Regions from separate parts of the Nonomuraea marmarensis genome, predicted to be linked through region 2. Evidence: riboswitches for the same ligand, from Rfam matches in the RefSeq annotation. Region 2 holds a riboswitch; the other holds the start of a gene.

Region 1 (11,323 bases), on a different contig from region 2:
CGCGCAGGGCGATTCGGGCGGCCGTGATGGCCTTGTTGGAGGCCACCGCGTTGCGCTCGATGCACGGGATCTGGACCAGGCCGCCGATCGGGTCGCAGGTCAGGCCCAGGTTGTGTTCGATGCCGATCTCGGCGGCGTTCTCCACCTGCTCAGGCGTGCCCCCGAGGACCTCCGTGAGGGCGGCCGAGGCCATCGAGCAGGCCGAGCCGACCTCTCCCTGGCAGCCCACCTCGGCGCCCGAGATCGAGGCGTTCTCCTTGAACAGCACGCCGATCGCGGTCGCCGTGAGCAGGAAGCGGACCACGCCCTCGTCGTCCGCGTGCGGGACGAAGCGGGTGTAGTACGTCAGGACGGCGGGGATGATCCCGGCGGCGCCGTTGGTGGGGGCGGTGACGATGCGGCCGCCCGCGGCGTTCTCCTCGTTGACCGCCAGCGCGAACAACGTCACCCAGTCCATCGCCTGCAGCGGGTCCTTCTCCGCCGGCTCCGACTGCAGGCGGCGGTGCAGCTGGTTGGCGCGGCGCTTGACCTTGAGGCCGCCGGGCAGGACGCCTTCCTTGGAGATGCCGCGGCGCACGCATTCGGACATGACCTGCCAGAGGTGCAGGATCCCCGCGCGGATCTCCGCCTCGGTGCGGCCGAACGCCTTCTCGTTCTCCAGCATGAGGGCGGAGATCGACAGGCCCGTGTTCGAGCAGTGCTTGAGCAGCTCCTCCCCGGTGGTGAAGGGGTAGGGGAGGACGGTGTCGTCCGGCTTGATGCGGTCGGCGCCGGTGGCGTTCTCGTCCACGACGAAGCCGCCGCCGACCGAGAAGTAGACCTTCTGCCTGAGCTCCGAGCCGTCGGCGGAGTACGCGGTGAAGCGCATGCCGTTCGGGTGCTCGGGGAGGGAGATCTTGCGTTCGAAGACGAGGTCCTGGCCCACGACGAAGGGGATCTCGTGCGTACCGTACAGTTTGATCTTGCCTGAGGTACGCATCTCGGCTACGCGGCCTTCGACGGAGTCCACGTCGACCAGCTCGGGCTTCTCGCCGGACAGGCCGAGCAGGACCGCCTTGTCGCTGCCGTGGCCCTTGCCGGTCAGGCCGAGCGAGCCGTACAGGATCGCCTCGACGCGGGCCACGCGCGGCAGGAGGCCGTCCTCGTGCAGCCCGCGGGCGAACTTGTGCGCGGCCGCCATCGGGCCTCCCGTGTGGGAGCTCGACGGGCCGATGCCTATCTTGAAGAGATCGAAGACGCTGATCGCCATTGATGTGCGCCCTTCATGAAAGGCCGGGGCCCGGATGGGGCCCCGGCGGATGGGTCAGGACTCGCCTGAGGTGAGCGCCGTGTACTCCTCGGCGGTGAGCAGGTCCTCGGCCGCGCCTTCCGTACGCACCCTGAACATCCAGCCCTCGCCGTACGGGTCGCTGTTGGCCAGGCCAGGGTCGTCCACGACGGCCTGGTTCACCTCGACGACCTCGCCGCCGACCGGCGTGTAGATGTCGCTCACCGACTTGGTCGACTCCACCTCGCCGATGGAGTCGCCCGCTTCGACAGTCGAACCGACCTCGGGGAGCTGCACGTAGACGACGTCACCAAGGGAGTCGGCGGCGAAGGCCGTGATGCCCACGGTCACGGTCAGGCCGTCGTCGAGTCCGGCCACCCACTCGTGCTCCTTGGTGTAGCTCAGGTCGTCAGGGATCTTGCTCACTTGTTCCTCCTGTAAAAGGGCAGCTCTACCAGGTCCATAGGTTCATGGCTGCCCCGGATGTCCACAGCCAGGCCTGCATCGGCGCCGGTGTCCACGTAGGCCATCGCGATGGGCCTGCCCAGAGTCTGGGAGGGCGCACCGCTGGTGACCTCGCCGACGACGGCGCCGTCTTTGGTGACCGGGTAACCGTGGCGCGGCACCCGGCGGGTCCGCGCGACCAGGCCGACGAGCCGGCGCCGGGGCGGGTCGTCTTTGACCGCCTCGAGCGCCGACCTGCCGACGAAGTCGCCCGGCTTGTCGAATTTCACCACCCTGCCCAGTCCCGCGTCGAACGGGGTCAGCTCGACGCTGAGCTCGTTGCCGTACAGCGGCATGCCCGCCTCCAGCCTGAGCGTGTCGCGGCTGGACAGGCCGGCGGGCTTGAGTCCGTGCGGCTCGCCCGCCGCCATGAGCGCGTGCCACAGCGGCACCGCGTCCTGGTTGGCGACGAACAGCTCGAACCCGTCCTCCCCGGTGTAGCCGGTACGTGCGATGAGCGCCTGCCGGCCGTCGACCAGCCCCGGCAGGCCCGCGTAGTACTTGAGCCCGTCGAGGTCGGCGTCGGTGAGCGTGGCGAGGATCTCCTGGGAGCGAGGCCCCTGTACGGCGATCAGCGCGTACTGGTCCGACCGATCCTCGACCACCACGTCATACGCTTTAGCACGATTTTTCAGCTCATCCGCGACTTTTTCGTAGTTTGAGGCGTTTGCCACGACCATGAACTCCTCGTCCCCGAGCCGGTAGACGATGAGGTCGTCGAGCACCCCGCCGCGCTCGTTCACGATCATGGTGTACCTGGCCCGCCCGGGCGTGAGTGCCGACAGGTGGCCGACCAGCGCGTAGTCGAGCGCCTGTCCGGCCTGCGGCCCGGTCAGGAAGATCTCACCCATGTGCGAGAGGTCGAACAACCCGGCCGCCTCGCGAACGGCCTTGTGCTCCGCGGACTCGCTCCCGTACCGGAGGGGCATGAGCCACCCCGCGAAGTCGGTGAGCGTGGCGCCGAGGCTCTCGTGAACGTCTCGTAGCGGTGTAGGTCGGGACATTTGTCGCACCTCAGGACAGGATTGGATGCCAGCATCCTCCCCCTCTGTCATCGATGCCTGAGAGCTTCGCCCGAGTTTTGCCGGACTTTCACCTTCGGCGAGGCCCCGCAGGCCTGCTTTCCAGAGGTCACCTCGGCCGCGCGGTCCTTTGCCTTGAGAGGTTTGCGGGGAGGGCTTGCTCCTTCAGGGACCCTGACCGGCTGTCAGGGTGCTCTCCCGCACGGTTTCGCCGGTGATGTCCGTCAAGCCTAGTGCCGTGATGGGGGTGTTGTCGCGTTCTGATCTCTTGTGAACCGCCTCGGGGACGGTGACGTCCAAGGGGTATGAATCGGCGAACAGCGGCTCTCGGTCTGGTCGCCGCCCTGACCCTCGCGTCCTGCGGAGCCCAGGAGGCCGCCGCGCCGCCTCGGTACCAGGCCAGCCTGACGGTGCTCGAAGGTGGCGGGCATGGCCCCCAGCTGTGCTCGATGGTCGCCCAGTCGCTCCCGCCGCAGTGTGGCGGCCCCGACGTCGTGGGTTGGGACTGGAGCAAGGTGGCGCATGAGTCGGTGAGGGGCGTGAAGTGGGGGTCGTACCGGGTGGTCGGCACCTGGGACGGCGCCCGGCTGACCCTGACGGAGCCGCCGGGCGAGCCCGCCCGGGCGGATCCGGAGGCCGAGGACAGGTTCGCGAGCCCGTGTCCCGAGCCCGAGGGCGGCTGGCGGCCGATCGATCCCGCGAAGACGACGGAGCGGACCATGAAGGAGGCGATGGAGCGGGCCAGGACGGCCGAGGAGTTCGCCGGCACGTGGATCGACCGGCTCGGGCCGCAGCCCGACCCGGCCAAGGAGGAGGAACTCGATGCGCGGCGTTACGTGCTCAACCTGAGGTTCACCGGCGACCTGTCGGGCCGGGAGGCGTGGATCCGGGAGGTGTGGGGCGGTGCGCTGTGCCTGACCGGCGCCCAGCGCACCGAGACCGAGCTGCACCGGATCCAGCGGGCGATCGAGGCCGAGCTGGCCGGCGGCATGGTCTCGACGTCGCCCGACGAGATCGCGAACCGGGTGAACGCGGTGGTCTGGCTGGCCACCGACGACCTGCGCCGCAGGCTGGACGAGAAGTACGGCGGGGGGGCCATCGCGCTCGACGGCATGCTCAAGCCGGTCGGCTGAGGGTACGCCTGGTCGAGTCGGCCGGTTGAGTGCCCGCTGGTCGAGCCGGTCCGGTGACCGGCGCCGCTGGCCGAGCCGTGCGTGCCGTTCGTCCTCAGCAGGCCGCCACGAGGGCCTCGAAGAGGGCACAGTCCTCGGCCGCCTCCGGGTGCCACTGCACCGCCATCGTGAAGGCACCCGAGTCCGGCTCCACCGCCTCGATCGTGCCGTCGTCGGCGGTGGCGGTGGCCGTGAGGCCCGGGGCGAGGCGGTCGATGGCCTGGTGGTGGTAGTGCGGGACCGTCACCGGGTCCGTGCCCAGGGCCTTGGCCAGGCGGGTGCCGGGCTTGGCGATGATCGGGAGGGGACCGAAGCGGCCGGGCTCGGGGGAGTGCCCCGCGTGCCCGACCACGTCGGGGAGGTGCTGGTGGAGGGTGCCGCCGAGGGCGACGTTCAGGACCTGGAGGCCGCGGCAGATGCCGAGGAACGGCAGGCCCGCGTCGAGGGCCTCGGTCAATAGGGCAAACTCTGCCTCATCCCGAAATTTCCGGATATAGCCGGTGCGGTCGTGCGGCGGCTCGCCGTACCTCGCCGGGTCGATGTCGCCGCCCCCGGCCAGGATGAGGCCGTCCAGGCGGCTGACGACCTGCGCGGGATCGCCGGCCGGGGGCAGCACGACGGGCTGGCCGCCGGCGCGTACGACCTGTTCCACGTACATGTACGGGAGCAGCGCGACGCGCAGCTCCCACACCGTGAACTTCGCGGGCTCGACGTAGGACGTGATGCCGATGACGGGACGCCGCACGACGTTGTGCCTCCTAGAGCGGGGTGACGTAGGCGCCGGAGATGCCGCCGTCCACCAGGAACTCGCTGCCCGTGATGAACGACGCGTCGTCGCTGGCCAGGAACGCCACCGCGGCCGCGATCTCGGAGGCCTCGGCGAAGCGGCCCACCGGAATGTGCACCAGCCGCCGCTGCGCCCGTTCCGGGTCCTTGGCGAACAGCTCCTGCAGCAGTGGCGTGTTCACCGGGCCCGGGCACAGCGCGTTCACCCTGATGCCCTCCCTGGCGAACTGCACGCCCAGCTCGCGCGACATCGCCAGCACGCCGCCCTTGGACGCCGTGTACGAGATCTGCGACGTGGCCGAGCCCATCACCGCCACGAACGACGCCGTGTTGATGATCGAGCCCTTGCCCTGGCGCCGCATGTACGGGATGGCGTGTTTGCAGCACAGGTAGACGCTGGTCAGGTTCACCTCCTGGACGCGGCGCCAGGCGTCGATGCCGGTCTCCAGGATCGAGTCGTCGTCGGGCGGCGAGATGCCGGCGTTGTTGAACGCGATGTCCACGCCGCCATAGGTCTCGAACGCCGTCCCGAACATCCTGACGACGTCGTCCTCGCTGGTCACGTCGGCCCTGACGAAGATCCCGCCGACCTCGCCCGCGGCCTTGGCGCCGGCCTCCTCGTCGACGTCCACGCACACCACCTTGGCGCCCTCGTCGGCGAACCGGCGGGCCGTGGCCAGTCCGATGCCGCTGCCCGCGCCGGTGATGACGGCTACGCGGTCCTGCAAACGCTGCATGTAACTACTCCGATGAGATGAAGACGTTCTTGGTCTCGGTGAACGCCGCCAGGGCGTCCGGGCCGAGCTCCCTGCCGAGGCCGGACTGCTTGAAGCCGCCGAACGGGGTCCAGTAGCGGACGGAGGAGTGCGAGTTCACCGACAGGGCGCCCGACTCGACCGCCCTGGCCACGCGCAGCGCCCGCCCGACGTCGCGGGTCCAGATGGAGCCGCTGAGGCCGTAGGGGGTGTCGTTGGCGATCCGCACGGCCTCCGCCTCGTCCTCGAACCGGACCACCGACACCACCGGGCCGAAGATCTCCTCGGTGAACGTCCGGTCCGTGACGTCCGGGGTCAGCACGGTCGGCGGGAACCAGTAGCCCTTGCCCTGCGGGCAGGATCCCTGCAGGTAGGGGGTGCCGTGGACGAAGCCGCGCACCCGGTCGAGGTGCTCGGCGCTGATCAGCGGGCCCATCTCGGTGCTCTCGTCGCGCGGGTCGCCGACCACGACGTTCTGTACGGCGGGGGCGAGCAGGGCCATGAACTCGTCGTACGCGGCGGCCTGGACGAGAATCCTGGACCGGGCGCAGCAGTCCTGCCCCGCGTTGTCGAAAACGGCATAAGGCGCAGTTTTTGCCGCCTTTTCCAGGTCTGAGTCCGCAAAGATGATATTTGCGGATTTGCCGCCTAGTTCCAGCGTGACGCGCTTGACCTGCCGCGCCGCCTTGGCGGCGATCTCCTTGCCGACCTCGGTCGAGCCGGTGAACACGATCTTGGCCACGTCCGGATGCTCGACCAGCCGGGCCCCCGCGACCTCCCCTACCCCAGGCAGCACCTGGAGCACCCCCTCGGGGAGGCCCGCCGCCAGGGCCAGCTCGGCCAGCCTCAGCGCGGTCAGCGGAGTCCATTCGGCCGGCTTGACGATCAACGTGTTGCCGGCCGCCAGCGCGGGCGCCACGCCCCACGACATGATCAGCATCGGAAAGTTCCACGGCACGATGACGCCCACGACGCCCAGGGGCTCCTGGAACGTGATGTCCACACCGCCGCGCACCGGGATCTGCTTGCCGTGGTTGCGTTCCGGGGCGCCGGCGTAGAAGTTGAGCACGTCGCGTACGGTGCCGGCCTCCCAGCGGGCGCTGCCGATCGGGTGCCCGGCGTTGGCCAGCTCCAGCGCCGCCAGCTCGTCGCCGTGCTCGCCCACCAGGTCCGCGAACCTGCGCAGCAGCCGCGCCCGGTCGCCGGGCGACACCTCGCGCCAGCCCCGGTAAGCCTTCGCGGCCCGCTCCACCGCCCGGTCGACCTCGGCCGCGTCGGCCATCTCGACGTCGGCTATGACGTCTTCCGTCGCCGGATTAACGATCTTCATCTTCACATCCGCTCGAAACCACGGAACAGCTCCCAATCCGTCACCGCCGCGTCGAACGCGGCCAGTTCCACCCGCGCGTTGTTCGCGTAATGCTCGACCACGTCCTTGCCGAACGTCTCGCGGGCCAGCTTCGACCCCTCGAACAGCGCCAGGGCGTCCCGCAGCGTGTGCGGCACGGTCTCGGCGCCGGAGTCGTAGGCGTTGCCGTCGTACTCGTCCTCCAGCGGCAGCTCGTTGTCGATGCCGTGCAGCCCGGCCGCGATCAACGCGGACACCGCGAGGTACGGGTTGACGTCGCCGCCGGGCACCCGGTTCTCGATGCGCAGCGACCGGCCGTGGCCGACGAGCCTGAGCGAGCACGTGCGGTTGTCGACGCCCCACTTGACGGCCGTGGGGGCGAAGCTGCCGGGGACGTAGCGCTTGTAGGAGTTGATGTTGGGGGCGTACAGGAGGGTGAGCTCGCGCATGCAGGCGAGCTGCCCGGCGATGAAGCGGGCCCCGAGCGGCGAGAGTCCGTACGGCCCCTCGCCCGCCATGACCGGGTCCCCTTCGAGGCTCTGGAGCGAGATGTGGATGTGGCAGGAGTTGCCCTCGCGCTGGTTCGGCTTGGCCATGAAGGTGATCGACTTGCCCTCCTGGGCGGCGATCTCCTTGGCGCCGTTCTTGTAGATGGTGTGGTTGTCGCAGGTCCTGAGCGCCTCGTCGTAGCGGAAGGCGATCTCGTGCTGGCCCAGGTTGCATTCGCCCTTGGCGGACTCGACGTACATGCCCGCGCCCTCCATGTCCCGCCTTATCCGCCTCAGGAGGGGTTCGATGCGGGCGGTGCCGAGCAGCGAGTAGTCAACGTTATAGAGGTTGGCCGGCGACATATCCCGATAGGCGCGCTTCCATGCGTCCTCGTAACTGTCCTCGTAGACGCAGAACTCCAGCTCGGTCCCCACGTACGCGGCCAGGCCCCGCTCGGCCAGCCGGGCGAGTTGCCGGCGCAGGATCTGGCGGGGCGAGGCGGTCACGTCGTCGCCGCCCTCCCAGGCCAGGTCCGCCATCAGCATCGCGGTCCCCTCCTGCCACGGCACCCTGCGCAGCGTCGTCAGGTCCGGTTTCATCACGAAGTCGCCGTAGCCGCGGTCCCAGGACGACATCGCGTACCCGGAGACCGTGTTCATGTCCACGTCCACCGCGAGCAGGTAATTACACCCCTCCGAGCCGTGGTGCAGCACCTCTTCGAGAAAATAGCGCGCGGACAGCCTCTTGCCCTGCAACCTGCCCTGCATGTCGGCGATCGCGAGGAGCACGGTGTCGATGCGCCCGAACGCCACGTCGTCGCGCAGCTCGCTGACGGTAAGGAACCCGGTGCTCTCGCTCACGCTACGCCGCTCCGATTCTGGTCTGACGCGCTTTCCCGTTAATTGGGCTAGTCTCAGACCATTGATGTGTATGGCGGGATCGCTTGTCAAGACCTGAGGACACGTTGGACGAGTCGGCGCGTTTGATGACGGTGTTGCGCCCGGTGAGGGCCGGTAACGCCTTCGAGGAGACCGTGGAACGGCTGCTCCAGGCGATCAAGCTGGGCGTGGTCGCGCCGGGCGGCAAGCTCCCTCCGGAGCGCGAGCTCGCGGTCCAGCTCGGCATCAGCCGGGTCACCCTGCGCGAGGCGATCCGCGCGCTGTCGGACGCGGGCTACCTCGACGTACGCCGCGGCCGCTACGGCGGCGCCTTCGTCACCTACGTCCCGCCCAAGCCGGACGCCGGCGACCTGCGCCAGGCCGTGGCGGAGATGGGCATGGCCGAGCTGTCCGACGCCCTCACGTTCCGGCTGGCGGTGGAGTGCGGGGCGGCCCAGGTGCTGGCCGCGTCCGGCCTCACGCAGGAGCAGCGGGCCGTGCTGGTGCGCAGGCTGTCGGACCTGAACGAGGCCGGCCTCGACGACTACCGCCGCCTCGACACGGCCTTCCACCTGTCCATCGCCGAGCTGACCGGCTCGACGCTGCTGGCCACGACGTGCGCGGACGCCCGCTCGCGGGTCAGCGACCTGCTGAACGCCATCCCGATGCTCCAGGTCAACCTGGATCACGCCGCCGTACAGCACCGGGCTATCGTGGACGCCATCCTCTCCGGGGACCCGGACGCGGCCCGGCGGGCGGTGACCGAGCACCTGGAGGGCACGGCCGCCCTGTTACGAGCGTTCCTGTCCTGACAGGTGGGCGCGCAGCCGCTCGTGGCGGAACTGGTAGACGGGGCCGACCGCGCGCAGCACCCAGTTCACGGCAAGTGACCTGGACGGTGCAGACGGCTCGTACCATCGGATTCAGGTCATGGGGAACTGGTTCCAGCAAAGCATTGTCGCCACGGGACGGCTGCCGCTGTTCTGTTACTTCGTCGCGCTCATCGTGGCGTTCATCGCCACCCGCATCAATGTCCGCCTGATCAGGGCGAAGGTCGGCTGGTTCCGCAACCTCAACGTGGGTGAGATGCACATCCACCACGTCGTGTTCGGCGTGGTGCTGATGCTGGTCGGCGGCGTCACCGGCCTCGTCACGTCCGATTCGCAGGCCGGGGCCGCCGCCGCGGCCTGCGTGTTCGGGATCGGGTCTGCGCTGGTGCTGGACGAGTTCGCGCTGATCCTGCACCTGCACGACGTCTACTGGGAGGAGGAGGGGCGCACCTCGGTGGACGCGGTCTTCATCGCGGTCGCCGTCACCGGCCTGCTCCTCATCGGCCTGCGCCCCCTCACCTGGGACTACGGAACCCTGATCGACCCCGCCGCACTGATCGTGGCCAACCTGGTGCTGGCCGTCGTCACGCTGCTCAAGGGCAAGATCTGGACGGGGATGGCGGGCCTGTTCGTCCCGCCGATGTTGCTGGTCGGCGCGATACGCCTGGCGCGTCCCGGCTCTCCGTGGGCCCACTGGTTCTTCGCCACGCGCTCACCGCGCAAGTTGGCCCGGGCCGTTCACCGCGAGGAGCGGTGGCGGCGCCCGGTGATCCGGGCCAAGATCGCCTTCCAGGAATTCCTGTCCGGGCGCCATGATCTGCCTTCCACACGGCGTAGCCGTCGGCACACTTGAGGCATGGCACTTCCTTCGATGCATCTGGCCGGGATGACGGAGTTCGATCTGTCCAACGTCAAGCTCCGTCTGTCGACGACTGATCGTCGCCGGTCACCGGTGTGAGCAGCGGGCGCTTGGCGGTGCGGCCGTCGCCCGAGGAGCGGCCGCGCAGGCGGCGGCCGATCCACGGCCCCGCGAACGTGGCCAGCCACCGCACCTCTGTCGCCGCCGCCCGCCAGGCGGGCGGCGCGGGCAGCGCCGGGAGCGGCGTCATCCAGGTGCCGTCGCTGCCCGGCAGGCCGAGTGCGTGCGCCACGGCGTCGGCGAACCTGGCGTGGCCTGCGGGGCTGGCGTGCAGCCGGTCGCTGCTCCACATCCTGGCGTCGGTGATGTACCCCAGCGGGTACGTGTCGATCAGCGTGATCCCATGGCGCGCGGCGGCGTCTCTGATGCGGGCGTTGAGGTCGAGCACCCTGGGCCGGAACCGGCGGGCCAGCGGCGCGATCGCGCCGATGTCGGGGAAGGTCACGGTGACCACATGCACCCCCGTGGCGGTCAGGGCCGCGTACATGTCCTCCAGCACCGCCGCCACCGCGGCGGGCTCGAAGCCCGGCCGGATCACGTCGTTCATGCCCGCCATGACCGTGGCCAGGTCGGGCCGCAGTTCCAGGGCGACCGGCAGCTGCTCGTCGCGGATCTGGGCGGCCCGGCGGCCGCGGACGGCGAGGTTGGCGTAGAGCAGGCCGGGGTTGGCGCGGGCCAGGTTCTCGGCGAGGCGGTCGGCCCAGCCGCGGTGGCCGCGGATGTCGTCGCCGTCGCCGAGGCCCTCGGTCTGGCTGTCACCGAGGGCGACGTACCGGGCATAGCTCATGGCATCGTCCTTCCGGCGTGGGAAGAACACGATATCGGGGAGGACGAGGCCCGCCAGGCCAGCATGAGCGGCTATGTCGTCCGAGCCTGAGCGTGCCGACCTCGACGCGCTCATCGAACAGGCCACCGTTGACGCGCATGCGGTTGCTCGTGCGAGGCAAATGTGTACACAATCGAGTACACTTTAAGCATGTTGATAGAGACGTTGTCTGTGCGGGAGGCGCGCGAGCAGCTACCTCGTGTGCTGGAGCGGTTCCGCCAAGGTGATCGTACGCCGGTGGGAGTGGGGTCGCATCGCAAGACCGAGGCGGTCATGGTTTCGGTTGAAGTGTTCGACGAACTGACTGCGGAGCGGGCTCAGTCGCTGACGGAGGCCATGGCGTCCGTGCGGGCTGAAGGGCTCACGGTGGGGACGGACGCCGAGGCCATCATGGAGCGCTGGGCGCGTGGCGAGATCAGCACGCCGAACATGCGTGAGCTCGTCCGGCGACTCTACGGTGCGGCGTGACCATCGATCCATACATCGATCCTGCCAGCGGTGTGCTGCGCAACCGGCTTGGAATCGCT
Region 2 (11,323 bases):
CGCCCAGCCGATGCCGATGCCCGAGGTCACGCTGGAGATGACGGAATAAGACTGACACCAGGGGCGGTTCGCTTATAGGGCGGTCCGCCCCTTTACGTACCCCGCGGCACACTCGGGAACAAATGACGGCGAATGACGTTATTGATACTGGTGCGCCGTGCGGACGACGAAGCCGCCCCACCACAACCTGCCTGATCGCTTCCACTCCGTACGGAGGAGGTGTCCTCATGCCCAGAACCGCCGTGGCGACCCCACCCACGTCTCTCGACCAGCTGATTGAACGAGGGCGAGCCCAGGGTCACCTTTCTCTGGCGGAGCTGCGTGACGCGTTCGCCAAGGCCGGCATCAGCCCCTCTGAAGGCCGCACGATCCTGCGCGAGCTGTCGGAGAGCGGCGTGAGCCTGGCTGCCGAGAACGAGCCGTCTCTCAGCAAGACCGCCCCCAAGAGCCCCCCGCAGAAGACATCCGCCCCGAAGAAGCCTTCGCGGGCAAAGACTACCGGCCGCAAGGCGGCTGAGGCAAAAACCTCCGTCCCGGCCGAGGCGAAGGCCGTCACCAAGCCCGAGCCCAAGCCGGAGCATGTGGAGGACGTACCCGAAGACCTCGAACTGAACGCCGAGGACGTCGACAACGAGTCGAGCGACCTGGACGACACCGCGTCCGTCATGGGCGACTCGGTGCACACCTACCTCAAGTCCATCGGCCGCCGCACGCTGCTCACCGCCGCCCAGGAGGTCGAGCTGGCCCGGCGGATCGAGGCCGGCCTGTACGCCGAGTACAAGCTGGAGACCCAGCCCGACCTGTCCCCCGCCGCCCGGGAGGACCTGCACCTGGTCGTCGAGGACGGCAAGCAGGCCAAGGACCACATGCTGGAGGCCAACCTCCGGCTGGTGGTCTCGGTCGCCAAGAAGTACACCGACCGCGGCATGTCCCTGCTGGACGTGGTCCAGGAGGGCAACCTGGGGCTGATCAGGGCGGTGGAGAAGTTCGACTACACCAAGGGGTTCAAGTTCTCCACGTACGCCATGTGGTGGATCAGGCAGGCCATCCAGCGCGGCTTCGCCGACTCGGCCCGTACGATCCGGCTGCCGGTGCACGTGCTGGAGATGCTCTCGAAGTTGTCCCGGATCGAGCGTGACATGCACCAGCGCCTGGGCCGCGAGCCCACGGCCGAGGAGCTGGCCGTCGAGCTCGACAAGACGCCGGACCAGATCGAGGAGCTGCTGCGTACGAGCCGCCAGCCGATCTCGCTCAACGCGACGATCGGCGAGGACGGGGAGACCACGATCGGCGACCTCATCGAGGACGTCGACTCGCCGGAGGCCTCGGAGATCGTCGACCGGCAACTGCTGGGCGATCAGCTCCGCGGCGTCCTGGACAACCTCTCACCGAGGGAGTCCAAGATCATGGCGCTCCGCTTCGGCCTCGTGGACGGCAAGCCGCACACCCTGGACGAGATCGGCAAGCACCTGGGGCTCACCCGGGAACGCATCCGCCAGCTGGAGAAGGAGTCCTTGTCCAAGCTCCGCCACCCGAGCAACACCCGCCCGCTGCTCGACTGGGCCAGCTGACGCCACAAGCCCCGGCACACCAAGCGCCGGGGCTTCTCAGGCACGGAATCCGGGTCAGCGGGTCGCGGGCACCAGGCGGGGGATACGCGGGATCCCCCACATCCGGTTGTCCTCGCGCAACGTCCGCAACCGCTCCACCTCAGCGGTCCACATCGCCCCGGCAGGCGTGGCCTTGGCCTTGCGCCGCGCGATCCGATCGTCGTAGGCCTTCACCCCGAACGTGGCCCGCTGCCCGCTCTCAGCCGCCCGCAGCGCATCCGTGAGCGCCCGGTCGAACGCCAGCCCGGCGGCCAGCAGCTCGGTCTCGTCAGCCGAAGCGGCCCGCAGCTCCTGCAACGTCTGCTCGGCCTGCCTGGCCTTCTCGAGCAACTCGGGGAAACCCTTGGAGATCTCCTGGTCCGCGTGGTAGCGAACCTCGGCCTCCCGGCTCACCCGCGGACGGAAAAACGCCATCGAAGGCCCCTTCAAACGCGGTCGGTACTCGGTCAACCGCCAAGAGTACGCCGTCCCGCGACACGGGCGGAAATCGACCCGGAGCCGGGCCCTTTACATAGTAAGATGATCTCCATGCCCGCCAAGAGACCACCCGTGCCACTCTCCCGCGAGCGCATCATCGAGGCCGCACTCCACATCGCCGACAGCCAGGGCCTGCGCCGGCTCACCATGCGTCGCCTGGGCGACGCCCTCCAGGTGGAGGCCATGGCCATCTACCACCACCTGCCCAGGGGCAAGGAGGCGCTGATGGACGCCCTGGCCGAGCACGTCACCACGGTCCACGTCGAACAGTCCGCGACCTGGCAGGAAACGGCCAAGCACTGGTGCAGGGCCGGAAGGGAGCTGCTGCGCGAGCACCCGGGCGTCCTCGCCCTGGCCCTGACCAAACCCCCCAAGGGCGCCACCGCCGTGGCCATCAGGGAGCAGACCGAGCAACTCTCCGACGGGGGCCTGGACGACGCGGCGGAGGCCGTACGAGCGCTGAGGGCTTTCGTGTTCGGCAGCGTGGCCGTCGAGGTCCAGCAATCTGGGTGGGCCGATCCAGAAGTTGACGAGTGGGTCAGGCGTGACGAAAGAGCCGATGTGGACTTCGAGCGCGGACTCGACGCTCTGCTCAAGGGATTGCAAACGTAGTGCGCGTGTCGCGCTTGGCCGGTTATCCTGCATAAGGCACGCTGTGTCGAAGGTCACACGACCTGGGGATCCTCCTGTAACAGTCCAAACGGACTATGTCGGAACATGTGACATACGTCGCACACTTGCCAGAACAACAACACCCGAGCAAGCTCCCGCCCCTCCAAACGGGAGCATCCCACGAGATATCGGAGGCACGCCGATGTGCCCGCACGACCCGGCCTGTCCGGATGCCGAGGCGCCTGACCGCGAGGCGGCACGGACCCTCGCCACCCACCCCGAGCAGGGGTGGAGCCTGCTCTGCAACGGCGTCGTCCTGTTCGAGGACACCGGGGAGCTCCTTCCCAGCGGCACCGTCATCGCCCCGCACCGGCCCGACCCGCTGGTCGGCGCCGCCTGACGCGCGACCCGGTGAGCACCTTAGGCGTAGTGGATCAGCCACTCCGCCACGACCTCGCCCACCCGGGCGGGGTCCTTTTTGAGGTCGTGTCCCTCCCCCGGCAGCACCACCAGGCGCGCCGCATCGGCGGCGTCGGGGACGCCGAACGGATCGCGGTCCCCGTTGACGACCAGCACGTCCACCCCGGCGCCGCGTAGCTCGTCGGCCCTGGAACGTTCCGGCTTACCCGGCGGGTGCAGCGGAAACGCCAGCGCCACCACCGCCGCCGCACCGACCGCCTTGGCCGTACGGCAGGCGACCCGCGCCCCGTTGCTCCGCCCGCCCTGCACGACGGGCAGCCCCGGCCACCGAGCGCGCAGCTCGCCAAGGACGATCTCCCACGCCTCGTCCTGCCGGACCGCCGAGCCCGGCGCCCGCGCTCCCGCCACCCTGAACGCCTGCGTCACCCTGGCCACGCTCGCCCCCACACCGAGCGCGGCATCGCGTACGGCCAGCAGATCCGGCGCGTCCACTCCCCCGGCCGACCCGTGGGTCAGCACCAGCAGCAGCCGGGGATCATCGACCTCGTCGACCTCGACCAGCGCGGGCCCTCGCGGGGTCATCACCTCCATGCCAGCACCGTACCTGGGGAGGAGCGCACCTTAGCCCTCAGGTCTGATGACGGCGCGGCGGACACGGTGGATGATTACCGTTATGCCAGACAATCGCATCCGGGATGACCTGCAGGCCACGATCGACGCCCGCCGTGATCTCGGTCCGGATTACGAAGCCGCGCTCGTCGAGTCGTTCGTCGAACGCCTCGACGCCACGATCACCGCCCGCGTCCGCGCCGAACTGGACCACGGGCCGGACTACCGGGGCGCCCCTCCGCACAAGAGGCAGACCCCGGGCGCGGCGATGATCCCCATCGCGCTGGGCTCGATGGGCATCGGCATCCCGCTGACGGCCATCGCGGCGGGCAACGCGGGGCTGGTGGGGCTGACGATCACGTGGCTGGCGATCGTGGTCATCAACGTCGCCGCCGCCGCGGCCATCATGCGCCGCGGCTGACGCGCGGGCCGGGCGGAGGCGACGGGAGCACCTCCGCCATCACGCATGCCCGGCAGCAGGGCCGCGGTCCCTCAGGGGGAGGGCGCTCCGTCAGGTGTCGCGGTGGTAGCGGAGGCGGACCTCGGCGGCCAGGGTCTCGTCCTCGTGCTCCAGCCCGTACGACCACACCCGGTCCGCGTCGTCCAGCCGCCCGCGCAGCGGTAGCGTGCGGGCCAGCAGTTCGATGGCCAGGGCGCTCGTCTGGGGATCGGCCCCGGCCTCCACCGTCTCGGCGAACTCCGCGCAGGCCAGCTCCAGATGCGCGATCCCGAGCTGGATCCGCAGCCCCGGCACCTCCTCGCCCGGAGCGAACTCCAGCGCGTCCATGAGGACCCCGGCCGCCTCCCCGGGCTCCCCGTGCTCCAGCAGGAGGCCGGCCAGCTCCTGCGCGGCGTGCGCCCCGAGCCGGTCGTCTCCGGCCGCCATGGCGGCCCGCAGCTCCTTGGCTGCCCCGTCCGGATCCTCCGCTTCCATGGCCAGCCGGGCCAGCGCGAGATGGGCCAGCGGCACGTACGCGGGCGTGCCGACCCCCAGCACGGCCTGCCAGGCGGCCCTGGCCTGCTCGGCCCGCCCCTCCCGCTCGAAGCCCTGCGCCAGATGGCAGGCGGCCTGGGCGGCGTATTCGGGGTGCCCGGTGGCCAGCGCGGTCCTGGCGGCGGCCCGAGCCGCTTCGACGTCGCCGCGCTCCTCCAGCACCACGGCGAGCCCGACGGCGGCCTGAGCCCTGTCGGGTCCTTCCGGATCGGCGGCGAGCTCGCTGAGGATGGCGGCGGCGCCGTCGAGGTCACCGCGTTCGGCCAGGCGGCGGGCGGCGTCGAGGGGCGGGGTCTCCAGCTCTGAGAACGTCAAGGGAGCTCCTTGTGGCGACGGTCGCACCGAGCCTAACGACTTCGGGCGATCATGTCTGCTCAGTTGACGCTGAAGGACTGGCCGGTGCTCGTTTCGCCCGGTTCGGGCCCCTGGCGGGGCAGTAGCCGCGCCATCCTGATGATGGTCACCCCGAACGCGAGCTGGAACACCGCCTGCCCCACCACCAGCGGCCCCTCCGCCAGCACGACGGAGACGCCGGACGTCACCCCGCCCACCACCTGGACGACGACCGACAACAACCCGCCGAACCCCCACGCCAGCAGCCGCACCGCCAGCACCATCTCGTACAGGAACAACGCCGCCCCGAACGACCTGTGAACCCAATGCACGGCGTCGGCCAAGGTGTAGGGCGTCAGCAGGATCCCGACCAGCAGCAACGCGAACGAGTCCCCCGCCACCCGCACGAACCGCGGCGCGGGCAACAGGGGCGCCGCCGCCCGCAGCCCTCTCCTGGTGAAGAGGGCCGCGCCGAGGAACCCGAACGCGTACGGCACCGCCGTGCCCCAGTGCACCCCGAAATCGCTCATCCCGCAGTTGAACGACAGGCAACCGGGCATGATGACCAAGCACACGCTCAGCCCGGCGAACAGGCACACCTGGCCCTTGACGAGGTCGCCCAGCACGCCACCGCGCATCACCGGCCTCCCCGATGACCCACTCGATGATCCCACGCTACTCCGCGCGGCTCAGCGCCCCCGCCAGGGGTCAGTCCTCGTACGCGAAGCGACGAGGACACACGCCCGCAGAGCGAACTAATCCTCGTAGGCCTCCAGCGGCGGGCACGAGCACACCAGGTTGCGGTCCCCGTAGGCCTGGTCGATGCGCCGCACCGGCACCCAGTATTTCCCGTCACGCAACGACGGCAGCGGATAGGCCGCCTCGGACCGCGAGTACGGGTGCCGCCACTCGTCCGCGGTGACCGACTCGGCCGTGTGCGGCGCGTTCCGCAGCGGGTTGTCCGTCCTGTCGTAGTCCCCGGACGCCACCTTGGAGATCTCCCCTCGGATGGCGACCATCGCGTCCACGAACCGGTCGAGCTCCCCGAGGTCTTCGCTCTCGGTCGGCTCGATCATCAACGTGCCCGCCACGGGGAACGACATGGTGGGTGCGTGGAAGCCGTAGTCGATGAGCCGCTTGGCCACGTCGTCCACGGTGACGCCGGTCTCCTTGGTGATCTGCCGCAGGTCCACGATGCACTCGTGCGCCACCAGCCCGCCCCGCCCTGTGTAGAGCACGGGGAAGTGCGGGGCGAGCCGCCGCGCCAGGTAGTTCGCCGACAGGATGGCCTGCTCGGTGGCGGCGGTGAGCCCGTCGGAGCCCATCATCCTGATGTACGCCCACGAGATCGGCAGGATCCCCGCGGACCCGTAGGGCGCCGCCGAGACGGGCCCGACCGGCGTGCCGTTGTGCAGCGGGTGCCCGGGCAGATAGGCCGCCAGGTGGCCGCGCACCGCCACCGGGCCGACGCCGGGGCCGCCGCCCCCGTGCGGGATGCAGAACGTCTTGTGCAGGTTGAGGTGGGACACGTCGGCCCCGAACTCGCCCGGCTTGGCCAGCCCGACCAGCGCGTTCAGGTTGGCCCCGTCCACGTAGACCTGGCCGCCCGCGTCGTGCACCTTGGCGCACACCTCGATGATCGTCTCCTCGTAGACGCCGTGCGTCGACGGGTACGTCACCATGATCGCGGCCAGCGCGTCACGGTGCTTGTCGATCTTGGCGTCGAGGTCGGCCAGGTCCACGTTGCCGTCGGAGTCGCAGGCCACGACCACGACCCGCATGCCGGCCATGACGGCGCTGGCCGCGTTCGTGCCGTGGGCGGAGGACGGGATGAGGCAGACGTCGCGCCCGCTCTCGCCGTTGGCGCGGTGGTAGGCGCGGATGGCCAGCAGCCCGGCGAACTCGCCCTGCGAGCCCGCGTTCGGCTGGATCGAGACGGCGTCGTAACCGGTCACCTCGGCCAGCCAGCCCTCCAGCGTGCCGATCAGCTCCAGGTAGCCCTCGGCCTGGTCGGCGGGCGCGTACGGGTGGATCGCGGCGAACTCGGGCCAGCTGATCGGCTCCATCTCGGTGGTCGCGTTGAGCTTCATCGTGCAGGAGCCGAGCGGGATCATCGAACGGTCGAGCGCGATGTCCTTGTCCTGCAGCTTGCGCAGGTAACGCAGCATCGCGGTCTCGGAATGGTGGCTGTGGAAGACCGGGTGCGTCAGGTACGCCGACTCGCGCAGCAGCGCGGCGGGCAGCGCGTCGGCGTCCAGGCCCACGTCTGTGCCGTCGCCTGTGCCGTCGACGCCGAACGCGGCCCACACCTTGGTCACCTCGGCGGCCCCGGTCTTCTCGTCGCACGAGATCGACACGTGGTCATTGTCGACCTGCCACAGGTTGACGCCCTGCTCGACGGCGGCGGCGACCACGGAGGCGGCCCGGCCGGGCACGCGTACGAGCACGGTGTCGAAGAACTCGCGGTGCACGACCTCGAGCCCCGCCTCGCGCAGCCCGCCCGCGAGGGCCACGGCGTGCCGGTGCACCCGGTGGGCGATCCCGCGCAGCCCCTCGGGGCCGTGGTAGACGGCGTACATGCCGGCGATGACGGCGAGCAGGACCTGGGCGGTGCAGATGTTGCTGGTGGCCTTCTCGCGGCGGATGTGCTGCTCGCGGGTCTGCAAGGCCAGCCGGTAGGCGGGGTCGCCGTCGGCGTCCACCGACACGCCCACCAGGCGTCCGGGGAGCTGCCGCTGCAACCCCTCGCGTACGGACATGTACGCGGCGTGCGGCCCGCCGAACCCGAACGGCACCCCGAACCGCTGCGAGGACCCGATCGCGATGTCGGCCCCCAGCTCGCCAGGAGCGGCCACGAGGGTCAGGGCCAGCAGGTCGGCGGCGGCCACGACGAGCGCGCCCGCCTCGTGCGCGGCGGCGGCCACGGCACGGAAGTCGCGCAGCCGCCCGGAAGCGCCCGGGTACTGGACGAGCACGCCGAAGCACTCGGGCAGCCCGCCCCCCAGGGAGTCCTCCACCAGCGTGATCCCGAGCGGCTCGGCCCGGGTGGCGAGCACGGCCTTGGTCTGCGGCAGGGTGTCGGCGTCGACCACGAACACACTGCTCTTGGACTTGCCCGCGCGCCGGGCCAGCGTCATCGCCTCGGCGGCGGCCGTCGCCTCGTCGAGCAGGGACGCGCCCGCGACGGGCAGGCCCGTCAGGTCGGAGACGACCGTCTGGAAGTTCAGCAGCGCCTCGAGGCGGCCCTGCGAGATCTCCGGCTGGTACGGGGTGTAGGCGGTGTACCAGCCCGGGTTCTCCAGCAGGCTGCGGCGGATGACGGCGGGCGTGACGGTGTCGTGGTAGCCCAGCCCGATCATCGAGGTGAGCACCCGGTTGCGCCCGGCGAGGGCGCGCAGCTCGGCGATGGCCTCGGCCTCGCCTGCGGCGGCGGGCAGCTTGAGCCGGTCCTTGGCCCTGATGGCCTCGGGAACGGCCACGGCCACCAGGTCCGCCACGGACTCGAAGCCCACGGCCTCCAGCATGCGCTGCTGCTCGGACGCCGATGGCCCGATATGCCTGGAGGAGAACGGCGGAACGGACAGATCGGTCATGGAGATGCCTCCCGAGGCTATGGAGACCGGCGCCAGGGCGCGGACGAGTGCCGGATCTCCCCCTCTGTCAGCGCGAGCTCATCGCGACCTGAGAGCTTCACCCCGGGACAGGGGCTTGCACCGTCGGTGAGGCACACCTGGCGGGCGCGCCTGCTTTCCAGAGTTGCCTCGCCCGAGCGGTACAGGATGCCTGAGAGATTCCGGGGAGGGTTGCTCCTTCGGCGCTCCGGGACCTGGGGTCCGGAGACTCTCCCGCACGGGGTCGTCAGCCTTGCTGTCCTAGATTACTAGACTATGCGGCGCGCTCGTCGCCGCCGGGCTAGCTCGTCAGCGGGGTGGTCGGCCGGGACGGTGTCCTCGACCGCCGCTCTTTCCCCCGGCAGCTCCGCGAGTGAGCCCTCGACCTCGCGCCAGACCCGGCCGAGCGCGATGCCGAACACGCCCTGGCCGCCCTGGAGCAGGTCGATCACCTCGTCGGCCGAGGTGCACTCGTAGACGCTGACGCCGTCGCTCATGAGCGTGATCTGCGCGAGGTCGGCCACCCCGCGGTCACGCAGATGCTGCACGGCGGTGCGGATCTGCTGCAGCGACACCCCGGTGTCGAGGAGCCGCTTGACGACTTTGAGCACCAGGATGTCGCGGAAGCTGTAGAGCCGCTGGGAGCCCGAGCCCTGCGCGGCTCTTATCGTGGGCTCCACGAGGCCGGTGCGCGCCCAGTAGTCGAGCTGCCTGTAGGTGATGCCGGCCGCCGCACAGGCCGTCGGCCCGCGGTATCCGATGTCGCCCGGCAGCGCCGCCGGCTGCTCGTCGAAGAGCAGACCCTGCTCCCCGGCACGCTGCCGCGCGCTCTCACGCCGCACCGGATCTTCCTGGCCGGCCGTCTTTCCCTCGCCGCTGCTGACCGCCACGCGGACCTCCGGCTTTCTCTCATCCCGCGGCCTGATCTGGGGGTTCGTAAAGGGCGACCACGGGTTTCACTTGCACCGTAGGACCGTGACCATGCCCAGTCAACGATCCGGCTCGGCGCGTCGTGAAGCGTAAATGCACCGAAATACCTACCCCGCCCTGCCGAAGTCTTCGGGAGTGATCGTGTCAAGGAACTCCCTGAACTTCTCCACCTCGTCCTCCTGGTCGTCCGGGATGATCACCCCGGCCTCCTGGACGACCTCCTCGCTGGCGAAGATGCGCGCCCCGGTGCGCAGGGCGAGCGCGATCGAGTCGGAGGGCCGCGCGCTCACCTCCACCCCATTGGAGAAGACCAGGTCGGCGAAGAAGATGCCATCGCGCAGGGCGACGATGTTGACCGCCCGCAGGCCGACGCCCAGGGCGCTCAGCACGTCTCGGAAGAGGTCGTGGGTGAGCGGTCGCGGCGGCGGCTCCTCAGCCTGGGCCAGCGCGATGGCCGTCGCCTCGGTCATGCCAATCCATATCGGCAGGAACCGCTCCCCGTGTGCCTCCTTGAGCAAGACGATCGGCTGATTTGTGGGCATTTCTACACGAACGCCCACGACCTCCATCTGCAACACGGGCTGCTCCGTATTCCTGACCGGTCACCCGGCACAGCTATTTGGTCGTCGCTTCTGCTGACTGGCTTCTGCATTTCAACGTAACACCCAGCGGGCCTGGAATGTGCCCTCCCCTCCCAGCTCGCTACGGTCTCAGCGCCCCAGGACGGACCGGACGCCCGTACGCACAAGGGATGCGTGCAGGTCGAGCAGGAGGGTGGAAATCTCCCTGGCGACCTCGTCGGCCTCGCCGATGGCGCCGGGGGCGCGCCGTTTGAGTATGGGGGCGACGGTCTGCTCGACCAGGCCGCACTCGCGTTCGGCCGCCGCCTTGACCGCGCGCAGATGGCGGGCGTGCAGGCCGAAGCGGGCCAGGGCGCCGACGCTGCGCGCCACGTTGAGCGCCTCCTCGTCGTAGCGCCGGGCCACCGCGGCGAGCAGGCCGTAGTCCTCTAGCTCGTCGAGCGTCTCCTCGTCGATCCCCGCGGCCTCGAGCAGCTCGGCCCGGCTGAGCCTGACCTCCTGCTTCTGCTGCACGGCGCGCGGGCGGCCGAAGCTCTCCGCCATCCTGTCCTTGATCACCCGCAGCGGCAGATAATGGTCACGCTGCTCGGTGAGGATGAAACGCAACTGCTCCACGTGCAGATGGGTGAACTTGCGGTAGCCGGAGGGGCTGCGCTCGGGCTCGATCAGCCCCTCGCCCTCCAAGAACCGGATCTTGGAGATCGTCACATCGGGGAACTCGCCCTGGAGCAGCGCGAGCACCTCCCCGATGCTCATATGCGAGCGTGCCGCCTGTGCGCTCATCCGGCCGCCTTCGCCGGCCACCTGAGCGCACACGCGGCTGTGTCTACCGGTCGCTCGCTTCGCTCGCTCATGCGCCGGCGTTGACTCGCATCAGGAAGACGAGGCGGAACTTGCCGATCTGCACCTCGTCTCCGGAATGCAGGGGGACCTCCTCGATCCGCTCCCTGTTGACATAGGTGCCGTTGAGGCTGCCCACGTCGCGCACGGAGAACTGGCCGCCGCGGTGGCGGTAGAACTCGACGTGGCGGCGGGAGACCGTGATGTCGTCGAGGAAGATGTCGCTCTCCGGGTGGCGCCCGGTCGTGGTCAGGTCCTTGTCGAGCCGGAAGCGACTCCCCTGGTTGGGCCCCCTGGTCACGGTGA

The links. Region 2 has a riboswitch for glycine ahead of gcvP (aminomethyl-transferring glycine dehydrogenase). Riboswitches for the same ligand answer to the same signal wherever they lie in the genome.
Positions count from the first base shown of each region.
Region 1: linked by a shared signal. The riboswitch ahead of gcvT (glycine cleavage system aminomethyltransferase GcvT) and the one ahead of gcvP (aminomethyl-transferring glycine dehydrogenase) in region 2 are both predicted to bind glycine.

Region 1 covers NZ_JBICRM010000003.1:383,825-395,147, forward strand. Annotated here, with positions in the region: gene ACFLIM_RS07275 (L-serine ammonia-lyase) at 1-1,249, opposite strand, end outside; gene gcvH (glycine cleavage system protein GcvH) at 1,304-1,693, opposite strand; gene gcvT (glycine cleavage system aminomethyltransferase GcvT) at 1,690-2,775, opposite strand; glycine riboswitch at 2,810-2,906, opposite strand; glycine riboswitch at 2,907-3,004, opposite strand; gene ACFLIM_RS07290 (hypothetical protein) at 3,099-3,926, shown strand; gene ACFLIM_RS07295 (gamma-glutamyl-gamma-aminobutyrate hydrolase family protein) at 4,021-4,710, opposite strand; gene ACFLIM_RS07300 (3-oxoacyl-ACP reductase) at 4,724-5,488, opposite strand; gene ACFLIM_RS07305 (aldehyde dehydrogenase family protein) at 5,493-6,836, opposite strand; gene ACFLIM_RS07310 (glutamine synthetase family protein) at 6,839-8,203, opposite strand; gene ACFLIM_RS07315 (FadR/GntR family transcriptional regulator) at 8,329-9,033, shown strand; gene ACFLIM_RS07320 (hypothetical protein) at 9,152-9,904, shown strand; gene ACFLIM_RS07325 (SGNH/GDSL hydrolase family protein) at 9,963-10,757, opposite strand; gene ACFLIM_RS07330 (antitoxin VbhA family protein) at 10,947-11,264, shown strand; gene ACFLIM_RS07335 (Fic/DOC family protein) at 11,297-11,323, shown strand, end outside.
Region 2 covers NZ_JBICRM010000020.1:53,604-64,926, reverse strand. Annotated here, with positions in the region: gene ACFLIM_RS29370 (hypothetical protein) at 1-49, shown strand, start outside; gene ACFLIM_RS29365 (RNA polymerase sigma factor) at 228-1,571, shown strand; gene ACFLIM_RS29360 (hypothetical protein) at 1,626-2,024, opposite strand; gene ACFLIM_RS29355 (TetR/AcrR family transcriptional regulator C-terminal domain-containing protein) at 2,139-2,699, shown strand; gene ACFLIM_RS29350 (DUF5999 family protein) at 2,902-3,099, shown strand; gene ACFLIM_RS29345 (alpha/beta hydrolase family protein) at 3,120-3,710, opposite strand; gene ACFLIM_RS29340 (hypothetical protein) at 3,793-4,149, shown strand; gene ACFLIM_RS29335 (tetratricopeptide repeat protein) at 4,240-5,037, opposite strand; gene ACFLIM_RS29330 (hypothetical protein) at 5,097-5,693, opposite strand; gene gcvP (aminomethyl-transferring glycine dehydrogenase) at 5,811-8,648, opposite strand; glycine riboswitch at 8,703-8,815, opposite strand; glycine riboswitch at 8,816-8,913, opposite strand; gene ACFLIM_RS29320 (MerR family transcriptional regulator) at 8,936-9,556, opposite strand; gene ACFLIM_RS29315 (bifunctional nuclease family protein) at 9,704-10,174, opposite strand; gene ftsR (transcriptional regulator FtsR) at 10,307-10,960, opposite strand; gene ACFLIM_RS29305 (FHA domain-containing protein) at 11,028-11,323, opposite strand, start outside.